DNA from 3 places in the Serratia sp. Ae19-1 genome. Region 3 is predicted to be linked to each of the others. Evidence: predicted binding sites of a transcription regulator. Region 3 holds the regulator's gene; each other region holds the start of a gene.

Region 1 (5,012 bases), on a different contig from region 3:
TCCCCTCTGAGTAGAACCACGCTGTGCAAGTTTCTCTGTGCAGTGCGGCAACGTCTTCGGAGGCGGTGGGTTATGGGCGTGGCCCGTGCAGGCAAAAAAGGGGATGAGAGCGGTAAGCTCCAGCAGAGTATCGGGTAATGAGGTAGGGCGGTTGGACCCGGCGGATGGCCGTGGATAACAACGCCTTGAGGGGGTAATCATGATCAGTACCGTCGCGCTGTTTTGGGCCTTATGTGTGGTGTGTGTGGTAAACATGGTGCGGTATTACTCTTCTCTGCGCGCGCTGCTGGTGGTATTGCGCGGCTGTGACCCGTTGCTGTACCAATACGTCGACGGCGGCGGTTTCTTCACCGCCCACGGGCAACCCAGCAAGCAGCTGAGGCTGGTGCGCTATATCTTTGCGCAGCGCTATGTCGAGCACCACGATCCGGAGTTTATTCGCCGCTGCGAGCGGGTGCGCGGGCAGTTTATGCTGACTTCGGCTCTGTGCGGCCTGGTGGTCATCAGCCTGATAGGGCTGATGATCTGGCATTGATTCCCGCCTCGTCTGGCGGTTAACGCAGGAGAGTTCAGGGTTCACGCTACGTCACGGATCCCGAATTTTTCTGCGCCGTGCGGCGATCGTTTCTGCCATTGGCGTTCCCCGCACGGTCGTTTACTATCACGTCATATGAATATCAATGTCATCGACTTCCTGCCCGTTCTGTTGCCTGTCGCGCTGTCTCCCGGAGCGAGTTTTACTCTGGCGATGAACAGCGCGTTGGCCGGCGGGCGCAGCGGGTTGTTCCGCACGCTGGCGGGAACGGCGCTGGGGATATACACCCATGCCTGCCTCATCGCGTTAGGAGTCTCCGCGGTGCTCATGGCCTCTCCAGCGGCGTTTGGCGCCCTGAAAGGCGCTGGAATAGCGTATCTCCTGTGGCTGGGCGTTCAGCTTATCCGCAGTGGGATGCGCACCCGTGGCGGGGAGATCGGCGAAGGCGCCCGCGCCGTCACGCTAAAGGATGCCTGGTTGGCCAACGTGCTCAATCCAAAAGCCATCATTTTTTATCTGACGGTCGTGTCGCAGTTCGTCGGTCAGGATGGAAAGATGAGCGGCTATCTGGCGCTGGCCTCCGTGCATGTTATCGTAATGAGCGTTTGGTTGATGATGGTCAGCAAAACGCTCATCTTCTCGTCCCAAAAAGCCAATCCTCTGACGCTGAAAAAATGGGTTAACGTCGTCGGCGGCATATTGCTTATCCTGTTCTCTCTGAAAAGTCTGTTCTAGTGCCTGCGAGCGGCGACAGGCCCTAAAATAATGCCGGCCCCTTTGTGAGGGGCCGGCATTATGCGGCCATTCGGCCGCCTTTCTCATGATGCTATCAGTTAGATCAGCTTCAGCGCCACCCAATACAGCGCACCGGAAAGCAGAATCGAGATTGGCAGGGTCAGTACCCAGGCCAACAGGATGTTTTTCACGGTTTTGCTCTGCACGCCGCCGCCGTCCACGATCATCGTCCCGGCAACCGCCGAAGAGAGCACGTGGGTGGTGGAGACCGGCATGCCGGTATAGCTCGCTACGCCGATCGACAGCGCCGCGGTCATCTGGGCCGACACGCCCTGGGCGTAGGTCATGCCTTTCTTACCGATCTTCTCGCCGATGGTAGTAGCCACGCGTTTCCAGCCCACCATGGTGCCGAGCGACAGCGCCAGCGCGACGGCGACGATGATCCACATCGGCGCATACTCGACGGTCTGCAGCAAATCCTGACGCAGGTTCTTCAGGAAGCGCTGGTCGGCAGATGAGGTTTCCGGCAGCTTGGCGACTTTATCCGCCGTGTCGGTCACGCACATCAGCAGGCGGCGCAGGTGGCTGCGCTGCTCAACCGTCAGCTGATCGTAGCTTTGCAGGTTGGTCAGCATGCCCTGAGCCAGTTCGATCGCCGGCATGGCGCGCGAACTGTCGCAGTGGAACTCGGCCGGCTTGTTAGGTTCGGCTTCGTCATCCGGGCTTGGCACCAGCGGCGTCAACGACACCGCATGCGACAGCGCGTCACCGTGCTGCTGGTAATATTGCTGCAGGTGGGTCACGGCATCACGCGTACGGGTGATGTCATAACCGGTTGCATTCATATTGACCACGAAGCCGGCCGGCGCCACGCCGATCAGCACCAGCATGATTAGGCCGATGCCTTTCTGGCCATCGTTGGCGCCGTGCGAGAAGCTGACGCCAATCGCCGACAGGATCAGTGCGATACGGGTCCAGAACGGCGGCTTGCGTTTGCCGTCGACCTTTTCACGTTCCGCAGGGGTCATGTGGATACGCTGGCGTTTCTTGGTGCCACTCCAATAGCGGCGCAAGGCGAACACCATCACTCCCGCCACCATCATGCCGACCAGCGGCGAGAACAGCAGAGAAAGGAAAATGCCAATCATTTTCGGGACGTTAAGCGCATCCACCACCGAAGTGTGGGTCATCAGGGCGTTGGTTAAACCGACACCGATGATTGCGCCTATCAGCGTATGGGAACTGGAGGCCGGCAGACCGAAATACCAGGTGCCGAGGTTCCAGATGATTGCCGCCAACAGCATGGAGAAGACCATGGCTAATCCGTGTGCTGAACTGACGTTCAACAACAGATCGGTAGGCAACAAGTGGACGATGGCGTAAGCAACACTCAAACCGCCGAGCATTACGCCAAGAAAGTTGAACAAACCTGCCATCACGACCGCAAGTTGCGAGCGCATGGCGCGGGTATAAATAACTGTAGCGACCGCATTGGCCGTATCATGAAAACCGTTGATGGCTTCATAAAACAACACGAACAACAATGCGAGAATTAACATCAGGCCGGTATGGAAATCCAGGCCAGCGAACAAATGCAGCATAAGCGTTACGCCAGTTTGTGGACATGAACGCCGCGCATTATCAGTGACAACCGGGGCCGGGGAAAAGGAAAATATGACGTTTTTTTGATTTGGACATGACGAAACGATGGCGTGTCTATAACAAAAATATGAAATATCAACGCGTTATTCTCCTCTGACCTCTGTAATATTTTCTTACTATGGCGTTGACGGCGCCGGGGCTTTACAATCTGCCGCCGTGAATTTGGCGGTGACCGGCGGCGAAACGGCGTAATATGGCGCTCTTTTGTCGCGATTGTGGTTTTGATAAGAGAGGCTCAGGTGGAACAGTTTGATGTCGTAGTGATTGGGGCGGGCGCTGCCGGCATGTTTTGCGCCGCGCAGGCGGGGCAACTCGGTTGCCGCGTGTTGCTGCTCGACAACGGCAAAAAACCGGGCCGCAAGATCCTGATGTCCGGCGGCGGGCGCTGCAACTTTACCAACATGTATGCCGAACCGGCGGCCTACCTGTCGAACAACCCGCATTTCTGCAAGTCGGCGCTGGCGCGTTATACCCAGTGGGACTTCATCGATCTGATCAACCGCTACGGCATCGCCTACCATGAAAAAACGCTGGGGCAGCTGTTCTGCGACGACTCGGCGCAGCAGGTGGTGGATCTGCTGGTCAAGGAGTGCGAGCTGGGCCAGGTGACGATGCGCCTGCGCAGCGAAGTGCTGGGCGTGGAGAAAACCGCACAGGGTTACGAGCTGGCGCTGAATGGTGAAAAAGTGAGTGCTCGCTCACTTGTGGTGGCCAGCGGCGGATTATCCATGCCGGGGCTGGGCGCCTCGCCGTTCGGTTACAAGCTGGCGGAGCAATTTGGCCTCAAAGTGCTGCCGACGCGCGCCGGGCTGGTGCCTTTTACCCTGCATAAGCCGCTGTTGGAGCATGTGCAGACGCTATCCGGCGTCTCGGTGCCGGCGGTGATCACCGCCGAGAACGGCGTCAGTTTCCGCGAAAGCATCCTGTTTACCCACCGTGGCCTCTCCGGGCCGGCGGTGCTGCAGCTGTCGAGCTATTGGCAGCCTGGTGAGTATGTGAGCGTTAACTTACTTCCTGAGCTGGATCTGGCGGCTTTCCTCGATGAACAACGCCGGCAACACCCGAACCAAAGCCTGAAAAATACCCTGGCGTTGCAATTGCCGAAGCGGCTGGTGGAATGCTTGCAGACGCTGGGACAACTGCCGGAGGCGACGCTGAAGCAGCTGAATGCCCCGCAGCAGGCGGCGCTGGTGGATCTGTTGCAGAACTGGCGCGTGCAGCCGAACGGCACCGAAGGCTACCGCACGGCGGAAGTGACGCTCGGCGGCGTCGACACCAACGAACTTTCCTCCAAGACGATGGAAGCCCACAAGGCGCCGGGGCTCTACTTCATCGGCGAAGTGGTGGACGTGACCGGGTGGCTGGGCGGTTACAACTTCCAATGGGCCTGGAGCTCGGCCTGGGCCTGCGCCCAGGCGCTGGCGGCGCAGGAACGTTAAAACGCCGCTCAACCTAGAAATGCGCCGGGTCACATTGGCCCGGCATTGAGCTGATTCATTAATTTTATTTTAGTGTCATCGTCGAGAAAACTCGCCTCCAGCGCCTGCCTGTTACTGCGGTTAAAATCTTCATCGCGCCAGCCGAAGGCGTCGTGCAGCAGCTGATATTCCTTGTTCAGCGTGGTATCGGCGACGGTGCGCGCATCGGTATTCACATTCAGCCGCACCCCCCACTTTTTCAGCCGGTCTATCGGATGGTCGTCGATGCTGTCGAACAGATTGCAGGTGAGGTTACAGCTGGGGCAGATCTCGAGCAGCACGCCGGTGGCTATCAGACGCTCGACGAGCGCGGGGTCCTCGATGCTCCGGACGCCGTGGCCGATACGCGACACCTGCAGCCGATCCAGCGTCTCCCGCACGCTGTCTGCGCCTTTCGCCTCACCGGCGTGGGCGATGACGTTGCCACCGGCCTCACGCACGGCGCGAAAGGCCGCCACATGGTGGGTTAGCGGATAACGCGCCTCGTCGGCGGCCAAATCCAGCGCTACCACGCCACGGCCCAGAAAGTTAACCACGAGCCCGGCGGTTTGCAGGCTGGCGGCCGCATCGAAATGCCGCAGCGTGCACAGGATCAGCCCGGC
Region 2 (5,012 bases), 430 kb from region 3:
ATGAGCAGCATTTCGGCCCCTCGGTAAAATACTACGCCATCGATCAGGGCAAGTGGCCGCCGATGGCCATCACCCAGCACGAGCGCGACGGCATTTATTACTTTCTCACCATGGGGGTCAGCATCCGGCCGATGCCGTGGGTGGAGATCCTGTTCAACGACGAGGCTTCGCGCTATCGCCGCATGGAGATGGCGATCGCCATCGACAGTCAATACATGACCGAAGACAACGCGGTGCAGATGGCCAGCGCGCTGGCCGGTTTCGCGCACGCGCCGTGGGCGCGGCTAACCTGGATCGGCGAAGGGCATACGCTGGAGTCGGACGTGGCGCCGCTGGGCTACGAGGGCTATATTTTATCGTCGTCCTTCTACCCATATAACGCGCACCTGGCTTTGCCGCCGCAGTACGGCGACCCGGTGAACCTGTTCTGGGCCAGCCCGGTGTTTACCGCCGAACGCCAACTGGCGCACGCCACGCCGAACGGCGGGCACGATCTGGTGAACCGGCTGCGCGAGCAGGGCGTCGACCATATTTTCCGCCCGCGCCAGCCGGTGTGCTGATGCGATTGACTCTTCAGGAGCTGCCATGACCGCCGCGCTGTTGATTATCGATGTGCAGGAAGGGTTGTTTACGCCGCCGCCGGCGGATGCCACGGGCACCGTTGCGCGCATCAATCTGCTGAGCGAGCGCGCCCGTCGGGCCGGCGCGCCGGTTGTCGTGATTCAGCACCACACGCCGGACGACGAACTGCCGCACGGCAGCGCCGCCTGGCAAGTGCTTGCGGCGTTGACGGTGGCGCCGGGCGACCACCGGGTGGAGAAAACCACGCCGGACTCCTTCCTGCGCACCTCGCTGGGCGCATTGCTGATCGCCAACGGCGTTTCGCAGCTGGTGGTGTGCGGCTACTCCACGCCGTTTTGCATCGATACCACGGTGCGTAGCGCGGCGGCGCGCGGTTATCCGGTGACGCTGGCGGCGGATGCTCATACCTGCCACGACAAATCCTATGCCGACGGCCTGCTGATCCGCACCCACCATAACGAGACGCTGTCGAATATCGACAGCTTCGGCGTGCCGATCCGCGCCGTGCCTGCGGTGGACATCGTGTTCTGAGAACGGAAAAATGGGGGCCTCGGCCCCCGTTCGTTATTTCAGTCCTGCCCGCCGCGCCGCCACCTTGGCCAGCGCCGCCCAATCCAGATCCGCATCCCCCTGCGCCATCGCGTCGAGGAAGTTGTCTTTCAGCACCCCGGCGAACGGCATCGGCGTATGGCTGTCGGCGCCGGCGGCCAGCGCCAACCCGACGTCCTTCAGCCCCAGCGCCAGCCGGAATCCAGCCGGGGAATACTTCTCGGCGGCGATCAGCGCGCCATAGCCCTGATAGGCCGGGGCGGCGAAGACGGTGCTGCTCAGCATCTGCAGATAGTCGGTGCCGGACACGCCATAGTTGCGCACCAGCGCACTGCCTTCCGCCATCGCTTCAATGGCGCTGGCCAAGGTAAAGTTGGTGGCGATCTTGACCACGTTGGCCTGCGCAGGATCGGCGCCGAAGTGCCAGGTTTTCTGGCCGAGGGCATCGAACAGCGGCTGCGCTTTCTTCAGCAGCTCGCTCTCGCCGGCCGCCAGAATATTCAGCTTGCCGGCGGCGGCCACGTCGACCCGGCCCAGCACCGGCGCGGCGAGATAGCCGATGCCGTGTTCCGCATGCAGCGCCGTCAGGCGTTTGGCGAGTTCGACCGAGATGGTCGCCATATTGATATGCAACGCGCCCGGTTTCATTCGTTGCAGCAACCCGCTGCCCACCACCACCTGCTGCGTGGCGGCGTCGTCGGCCAGCATGGTGATCAGCACATCGGCATCGGCCAACTGTTCCGGCCGCTCGGCCTGCCGCGCGCCGGCGCTGACCAGCGGCTGCGCCGCCTGCGGCGAGCGGTTCCATACCGTTAATGCGAGGCCCGCCTGCAACAGGTTGGCCGCCATGGCGCTGCCCATCCCACCCAGTCCGGCAAATCCGATCTTCATCATGCGCTCCTTTTTCAGGTTGAAGGTTTTACCCTAGCGCGCCGGGCCAGGAACGCAAATGCCGGAGTGTAACGCCGTCTTACGCACCGGCGGCGGGCTATTGACGTGCTGCCGCTGCGGGTATACCTTGATGGCATGAATATATCGATGCCTTCCACCCACAATCAGTCATGGTGGCGCCTTTTCTGAGGCGGCACGAGTATCCACATCTCTTTTTAATGCCGCCGGTTTGGCGGCATTATTTTTTGTGGCGTTGATCCGGCGGTGTACTGACCTTCAGGAGCACTGCCATGAGTTACACCATTCTTACCGGCGATCGCGCCACCGGCCCACTGCATTTAGGCCACTTCGTCGGCTCGCTGCGCCAGCGCGTCGAACTGCAGCACCAGCATAACCAAACGGTGATGGTGGCGGATCTGCAGGGCCTGACCGACAACGGCAACAACCCGCAAAAAATCAGCGCCAACGTGCTCAACGTAGTGGCCGACTATCTGGCGGTGGGCATCGATCCGCACAAGACCACGATCTGCCTGCAGTCGGCGCTGCCGGCGTTGGCCGAGCTGACGATGTACTATCTCAACCTGGTCAGCGTGGCGCGGCTGGAACGCAACCCGACGGTGAAAAATGAAATCGCCGAGAAGGATTTCGCCCGCAGCCTGCCGGCCGGCTTTTTGATCTATCCGGTCAGCCAGGCGGCGGACATCACCGCCTTTGGCGCCACCCACGTGCCGGTCGGCGAGGATCAGCTGCCGATGCTGGAGCAAACCAACGAGATCGTGCGGCGTTTCAACCATATCGTCGGCCAACCGGTACTGACGGAGTGCCAGCCGCTGCTGAGCAACGTCGGGCGTCTGCCGGGGCTGGACGGGCAGGGCAAGATGTCGAAATCGCGCGGCAACGCCATCCAGCTTGGCGCCAGCGCCGACGAGGTGCACAAGGCGGTGATGAGCATGTTCACCGATCCCGGTCATCTCAACGTCAGCGATCCCGGCCGGGTGGAGGGCAACATGGTGTTCACCTACCTGGACGCCTTCTGCGACGACGCCGCGCTGGTGGCGGATCTGAAGGCGCATTACCGCCGCGGCGGGTTGGGGGACGTGAAAATCAAACGGCTGCTGGAGGATTGCCTGCAGAGCCTGCTCGAGCCGATCCGCACCCGCCGCGCCGAATTCATCGCCGATAAAGGCGAGCTGACGCGCATCCTGCAGCACGGCACCCGCCGCGCGCATCAGGTCAGCCAGCAGACGCTGCAGCAGGTCAAGGCGGCGCTGGGGCTGGACTTCTTTAGCCTGGAATGATGCGCACGCCGGGGCGTCACGCGTCACGCCCCGGCCATAAAACCATCATCCCACTGTCATAAACTTATTCGTTAATAGGTGCCCATAATGATTAGCCACTGAAACCAGAGAAATCATATGGCTCAGGCACTGTTAAAATTGGCACAGCACGACTTCCCAGGGCAGCACGCCGCCGCATCCCGCAAAGTGTTATCGGTAAAGGGACTCGGCAAGGCCTACAAAGCGCAGCAGCGTGTGCTGGATGACATCAACTTCGATCTGCACGCCGGCGAGTTCGTGGCGGTGATCGGCCGTTCCGGCGCGGGCAAGTCCACGCTGCTGCACACCCTGAACGGCACCATCCCTTCCAGCTGCGGCGAGATGCTGCACTTCGAAGACGATGGCGTGGCGCAGGATATCGCCCAGCTTGCCGGCCGCCAGATGCGCCAGTGGCGCGCGCGCTGCGGCATGATCTTCCAGGACTTCTGCCTGGTGCCGCGGCTGGACGTGATGACCAACGTGCTGCTGGGTCGTCTGAGCCACACGTCTACCCTGAAATCCTTCTTCAAACTGTTCGATGACGCCGACCGCGCTCGCGCCATCGAGCTGTTGCAGTGGCTCAACATGCTGCCGCATGCGCTGCAGCGCGCCGAGCACCTCTCCGGCGGCCAGATGCAGCGCGTCGCCATCTGCCGTGCGCTGATGCAAAACCCGCAAATCCTGCTGGCCGATGAGCCGGTGGCGTCGCTCGATCCGAAAAACACCCGCCGCATCATGGACGCGCTGCAGAAAATCAGCGAAGACGGCATCGCGGTGATGGTGAACCTGCACTCGGTCGAACTGGTGAAAGAGTATTGCTCGCGGGTGATCGGCATCGCCCACGGGAAGATCGTGTTTGACGGGCATCCTTCGCAACTGAACGAACGGATCCTGCACCAGCTGTATGGCGAAGAAGCCAATCAGATCCATTGAAGCACTTTTGACCTTTACCCTTTACACACAAGGCACACCTAATGAAAAAAGTATTGAGTCTGACCACCCTGATGGCCGGCGCGATGATGGTCTTTAATGCTGCCGCAGCGGATGCGCCGAAAGAGCTGAACCTGGGCATTCTCGGCGGCCAGAACGCCACCCAGCAGATCGGCGATAACCAGTGCGTGAAGCAGTTCCTGGATAAAGAGCTGAACGTCGATACCAAGCTGCGCAACTCGTCCGACTATTCCGGCGTGATCCAGGGCCTGCTGGGCGGCAAGATTGATCTGGTGCTGAGCATGTCGCCGTCCTCGTTCGCTTCGGTCTACATCAAGGATCCGAAAGCGGTGGACATCGTCGGCATTGCGGTCGACGACGTCGACCAGTCGCGCGGCTACCACTCGGTCGTGGTGGTGAAGGCCGGCAGCCCGTACCAGAAGCTGGAAGACCTGAAGGGCAAGGCCATCGGCTTCGCCGATCCGGACTCCACCTCCGGCTTCCTGATCCCGAACCAGGCGTTTAAAAAGCTGTTCGGTGGCACGGTCGACAACAAATACAACAACACCTTCTCCAGCGTCACCTTCTCCGGCGGCCACGAGCAGGACATCCTCGGCGTGCTGAACGGCCAGTTCGAAGGCGCGGTAACCTGGGCGTCGATGATCGGCGATTACAACACCGGCTACACCAGCGGCGCGTTCACCCGCATGATCCGCATGGATCACCCGGACCTGATGAAACAGA
Region 3 (5,012 bases):
TGTTCAAATGAAAAAAATTGTCCGATAGCGTGGTGGCGTGACGCCCCACCCGGTTGCCGGCATGCCCGACCATCGCAGCGCCAAATAAGCACCCTAAACGCAATCGTTCCGGCGTTTATGTCCCTATTCGAAAGTGGCCGCTCATGAAGATGGGCAAAGTTTTAGGAGTTATAAAATGGAGGTTTAATCCGACAACGAGGGCTAAGGTAAACGTTTATAGCGCTTCAAGGCAAGACGCACGGCGAAAAGCAGAGCTATCGACCATATAAACTTTAGCCACCAGTCGATCATATTGGCTATCAATAAATATACACTACATGATTTGTATCATTTTTGAACAGCCAATTCACGAAACGTGAAGCATATATCACTTTACCGCGCGAAAACGCCAATAAAAGCCCGGTTTTCGCGTGGCATAAGCTCCATTTCGGCGTGAGAAAAGGCGAAAATTACGTCGCTTTTTGTCGCTTATTGCATCATGGCCGGCGCAAGCGGCTGCAGCCCGAGCGCCTGGCGGGTCTTCTGCAGAGCGGCCGGCGGCAGAGGCAGATAGCCGTCGTGGTTGACCAGGCTCTGTCCTGCGGTCGACAGCACACGATCGAGGAACGCCGCGGTCAGCGGCTCCAGCGGTTGATTGGGGGCTTTGTTGATGTAGATATACAGGTAGCGCGACAGCGGGTAGCGATCGTTGCGCACGTTGGCGGCGGTAGGCGCGACATAATCCTCCCCCGACTCCGCCAACGGCAGCAGCCGCACGCCGCTGGCGCGAAAACCGATGCTGGCGTAGCCGATGCCGTTGAGCGAACCGGCCACCGCCTGCACCACCGAGGCCGAACCGGGCAACTCATTGACGCGCGGCATAAAATCGCCGCCGCACAGCGCGCGCAGTTTGAAATAGCCGTAGGTGCCGGAAGCCGAGTTGCGGCCAAAGCGTTGCAGCGAGCGCGTCGCCCAGTCGCCGCTCAGACCCAGTTCGCCCCAGCGCGTCAGCGGCTGGCTTTCACCGCAGCGCCGGGTGGCGGAGAAAATACGATCGAGCTGCTGCAAATTGAGGCCGCGCAGCGGATTGTCCTGATGCACCAACACCACCAGCGCATCCACCGCCACCGGCACCGCCAGCGGCGCATAGCCGTAACGGTGTTCGAACGCCGAAACCTCGGCCGCCTTCATCGGCCGGCTCATCGGGCCCAGCTGCGCGGCGCCCGCCGCCAACGCGGTCGGCGCGGTCGACGAACCGGCGGCCTGGATCTGCAGATTAACGTTGGGGTAATGCTGGCTGAAGTCCTGCGCCCACAGCGCCATCAGGTTCGCCAGGGTGTCGGAGCCGACGCTGGACAGATTGCCCGCCAGCATGCCGTCGGGCTGCGCCAGTGCGCCACGTCCGGCCAGCAGCGCCAGGCAAAGCAACAGCCCTCGGGTAATTCGGGTCATACCGGTGTCTCGCGTTAATTTTTCACCGCATTCTCTGATAAAGCGGCCGGAACAATCAACCGGTTGGGTAAGGTAAAGATAAAGCGGGTGCCGATCCCCGGTTCGCTGAGGATCTCCAGCCGCGCGTCGTGATGGCTGAGCGCGTGTTTGACGATCGCCAGCCCCAGCCCACTGCCGCCGGTCTGGCGCGAACGGGCCTTGTCGACGCGATAAAAACGCTCGGTCAGGCGCGGAAGGTGCTCGGCGGCGATGCCCGGCCCGTTGTCGCTGACCTGGAACTGCGCACCATGTGCCGTCTGCTGCCAGCTGACTTCGATATGGGTGCCCTTCGGCGTGTGGTTGACCGCGTTGTACACCAGGTTAGACACCGCGCTGCGCAACTGGTCTTCATTGCCGAACACTTTGAGCTGTTCGTTCACCCGGAAAGCGATCTCGTGATTGCCGCCGCTCAGCGATTGCGCCTCGCGCTGCAACACCCGCAGCATCAGCGGGATATCCACCCGTTCGTTCATGTCGACATTGGGCGCCGCCTCGATGCGCGACAGCGTCAGCAGCTGTTTGACCAGCCCGTCCATCCGGCGGGTCTGCTCTTGCATGGTGCTCAGCGCCTTGCTACGCAGCGAGCCGTCCTGCTCTTCGTCGCCCATCATTTCCAGGTAGCCCTGCAGCACCGTCAACGGCGTGCGCAGCTCATGGCTGACGTTGGCGAAGAAGTTGCGCCGCGCCCCTTCCAGCTGGCGCATCTGGGTGACGTCGCGCGCCACCATCAGCAGTTGCCCTTCGGAATAGGGCATCACGCGGAATTCGACGTAATGTTCGTTGTTCAACTGCAGCGTCAGCGGGCGCGAAAACTCCTGCTGTTGCAAATAGTGGCTGAACTCCGGATAACGCAGCAGGTTGAGGATGTGCTGGCCGTTGTCTTCCGGCCAGCGGAAGCCGAGCAGATGCTGCGCCAGGCCGTTGCACCAGAAGATATTGCCTTCGACGGTGGTCATCACCACCGCGTCAGGCAGCGATTCGGCCCCGCTGCGAAAGCGCTTGATCAGCAGCGCCAGCTCGCGGCGGCGGCGGCGGTTGCGCTGCTGCATCTGATACAGGCCATAGAACAACGGCTCCCAGCTCCAGCGGCCGGGCGGCGGCGTCATGCTGCGGTCGATCCACAGCCAATGGGAGAGTTTGAGCTGGTTGTAGAAATTCCACACCAGCGCAGCCAGCGCTGAGGCCAGCAGGAACCAGGGCAGATAACCGAAAATCAGCCCCAGCAGTAAGGCGGGCAGACAAAAAAGAGCCAGCTCCAGAGCCAGCCTCTTCCACGACAGACGTTCTAACACGGCATATTCTCCAGCGCGGCGCGATCAGTAGCGCGTTGAGAACCGGTAGCCGGTGCCCCGAACGGTTTGAACCATTTTATCATGCCCACTGGTTTCTAACGCCTTGCGGAGCCGACGGATATGCACGTCAACGGTACGGTCTTCCACATAAACGTTAGTGCCCCAGACGTGATTAAGCAACTGCTCGCGGCTATAAACCCGCTCCGGGTGGGTCATAAAGAAGTGCAGCAGCTTGAACTCGGTCGGCCCCATGTCCAGCGCCTGATCGTTCGCCATCACGCGGTGGGAGGACGGATCCAGGCTCAGTCCTTGCATTTCAATCACTTCTTCCACCGCCATCGGTGAAATACGGCGCATGACCGCTTTGATGCGTGCCACCAGCTCCTTGGGCGAGAACGGCTTGGTGATGTAATCATCCGCCCCCACTTCCAGGCCGCGCACCCGGTCTTCCTCTTCGCCGCGCGCGGTCAACATCATCACCGGGATATCGCGGGTCAGCGCTTCGCGCTTCATATGCTTGATAAACTGAATGCCGGAACCGCCGGGCAGCATCCAATCGAGCAACACCAAATCAGGGAACGGCTCAGACAGGCGCGTCACGGCGCTGTCATAATCCTCGGCTTCCAACGGTTGGTAACCATTCTGTTCCAACACAAAGCACACCATCTCACGGATCGGCGCTTCGTCTTCCACCACCAGTATGCGTCTTGCCATCGTCAATCCTGCCAATGTGTTAGCGACTTTGCGGGCGCCATTATGCGTCAGTTTTGTGACACTTTTATGAAAAAAAGCGGCTGTTATAGGCAGTAAGCATAGCGATTATTTCCCATAGTAAAGAAAAATCATTCCGCTGCCCTCGCCATTGCGCCGGGACAGCCGGCGCCGCGGCCTTTATAATCATCGCCATTACCTTTGCACCCGGGAGTGTCATGCGCCTGATCCACACCTCTGACTGGCACCTTGGCCAGTACTTTTTCACCAAAAGCCGCGCCGCCGAGCACCAGGCTTTTCTGAACTGGCTGATCAAACAGGTAGAGCAGCAGCAGGTGGATGCGCTGATCGTCGCCGGGGATCTATTCGATACCGGCTCGCCGCCCAGCTACGCCCGCGAACTGTACAACCGCTTCGTGGTGGAACTGCAGCGCACCGGCTGCCAACTGGTGGTGCTGGGCGGCAACCACGATTCGGTGGCGACGCTGAACGAATCGCGTGAACTGCTCTCCTGCCTGAACACCACGGTGATCGCGAGCGCGCAAAGCGCCCCCGAACAGCAGATCCTGGTGCTGAACCGGCGCGACGGCCAGCCGGGCGCGGTGCTGTGCGCCATCCCGTTCTTGCGGCCACGCGATCTGCTCACCAGCCGCGCCGGCGAATCCGGCGCGCAGAAACAGCAGGCGTTACAGGAAGCCATCGCCGAACATTACCAAACGCTGTATCAGGCGGCCTGCGAGCACCGCGACCAATTGGGCCTGCCGCTGCCGATCGTCGCCACCGGCCACCTGACCACCGTCGGCGTCACCACCTCCGACTCGGTGCGCGACATCTATATCGGCACCCTCGACGCCTTTCCGGCGCAGGCCTTTCCTCCCGCCGACTATATCGCGTTGGGCCACATCCACCGCGCGCAGAACGTCGCCAAATCGGAGCACATTCGCTATAGCGGCTCGCCGATCCCGCTCAGCTTCGATGAACTGGGCAAAGCCAAAAGCGTCTTTATGGTCGATTTCGCCGACGGCGCTTTGCAGCAGGTGGAAGCGTTAACGATCCCGCAGTTTCAGCCCATGCAGCTGATCAAAGGCGATCTGGCCGAGATCGAACGGCAGCTGCGGCAGTTTGCCGATTATGACGGTGAGCTGCCGGTGTGGCTGGATATCGAAGTGGCGACGCAGGACTACCTCAGCGACATCCAGCGCCGCATTCAGCTGCTGGCAGACGAGCTACCGGTGGAAGTGGTGCTGCTGCGGCGCAGCAAAGAACAGCGCCGCCAGGCGATCGCACAGCAGGATAAGGAAACGCTCAACGAACTGAGCGTCAATGAAGTGTTCGAGCGGCGCCTGGCGCAGGAGACTGAGCTGCCCGAAACGCGCCAACAGCGGATGCGCCAAATGTTCCGCCAGGTGGTCGATGCGGTGCAGCACAACGCCGAGGAGAACAACCCATGAAAATCCTCAGCCTGCGCTTAAAAAACCTCAACTCGCTGCAGGGCGAATGGAAGATTGACTTCACCGCCGAGCCGTTCGCCAGCAACGG

The links. The regulator PhoB, encoded in region 3, activates phosphate uptake and scavenging genes when phosphate is short. The targets are predictions, from matches to a motif close to CTGTCATAAAACTGNCNNAT.
Region 1: the regulator PhoB is predicted to act here: its motif matches at 2,877-2,896, upstream of pitA (inorganic phosphate transporter PitA).
Region 2: the regulator PhoB is predicted to act here: its motif matches at 3,363-3,382, upstream of phnC (phosphonate ABC transporter ATP-binding protein).

What each region holds. Positions count from the first base shown of each region.
Region 1 covers NZ_JBCHWD010000002.1:813,307-818,318, forward strand. Annotated here, with positions in the region: gene uspB (universal stress protein UspB) at 200-535, shown strand; gene AAIE04_RS09160 (LysE family translocator) at 671-1,270, shown strand; gene pitA (inorganic phosphate transporter PitA) at 1,369-2,871, opposite strand; gene AAIE04_RS09170 (BaiN/RdsA family NAD(P)/FAD-dependent oxidoreductase) at 3,172-4,371, shown strand; gene add (adenosine deaminase) at 4,401-5,012, opposite strand, start outside.
Region 2 covers NZ_JBCHWD010000001.1:552,960-557,971, forward strand. Annotated here, with positions in the region: gene AAIE04_RS02750 (suppressor of fused domain protein) at 1-560, shown strand, start outside; gene AAIE04_RS02755 (cysteine hydrolase family protein) at 586-1,113, shown strand; gene AAIE04_RS02760 (NAD(P)-dependent oxidoreductase) at 1,147-2,022, opposite strand; gene trpS (tryptophan--tRNA ligase) at 2,313-3,320, shown strand; gene phnC (phosphonate ABC transporter ATP-binding protein) at 3,438-4,271, shown strand; gene phnD (phosphonate ABC transporter substrate-binding protein) at 4,313-5,012, shown strand, end outside.
Region 3 covers NZ_JBCHWD010000001.1:123,036-128,047, reverse strand. Annotated here, with positions in the region: gene AAIE04_RS00670 (PstS family phosphate ABC transporter substrate-binding protein) at 469-1,431, opposite strand; gene phoR (phosphate regulon sensor histidine kinase PhoR) at 1,446-2,762, opposite strand; gene phoB (phosphate response regulator transcription factor PhoB) at 2,787-3,476, opposite strand; gene sbcD (exonuclease subunit SbcD) at 3,692-4,924, shown strand; gene sbcC (exonuclease subunit SbcC) at 4,921-5,012, shown strand, end outside.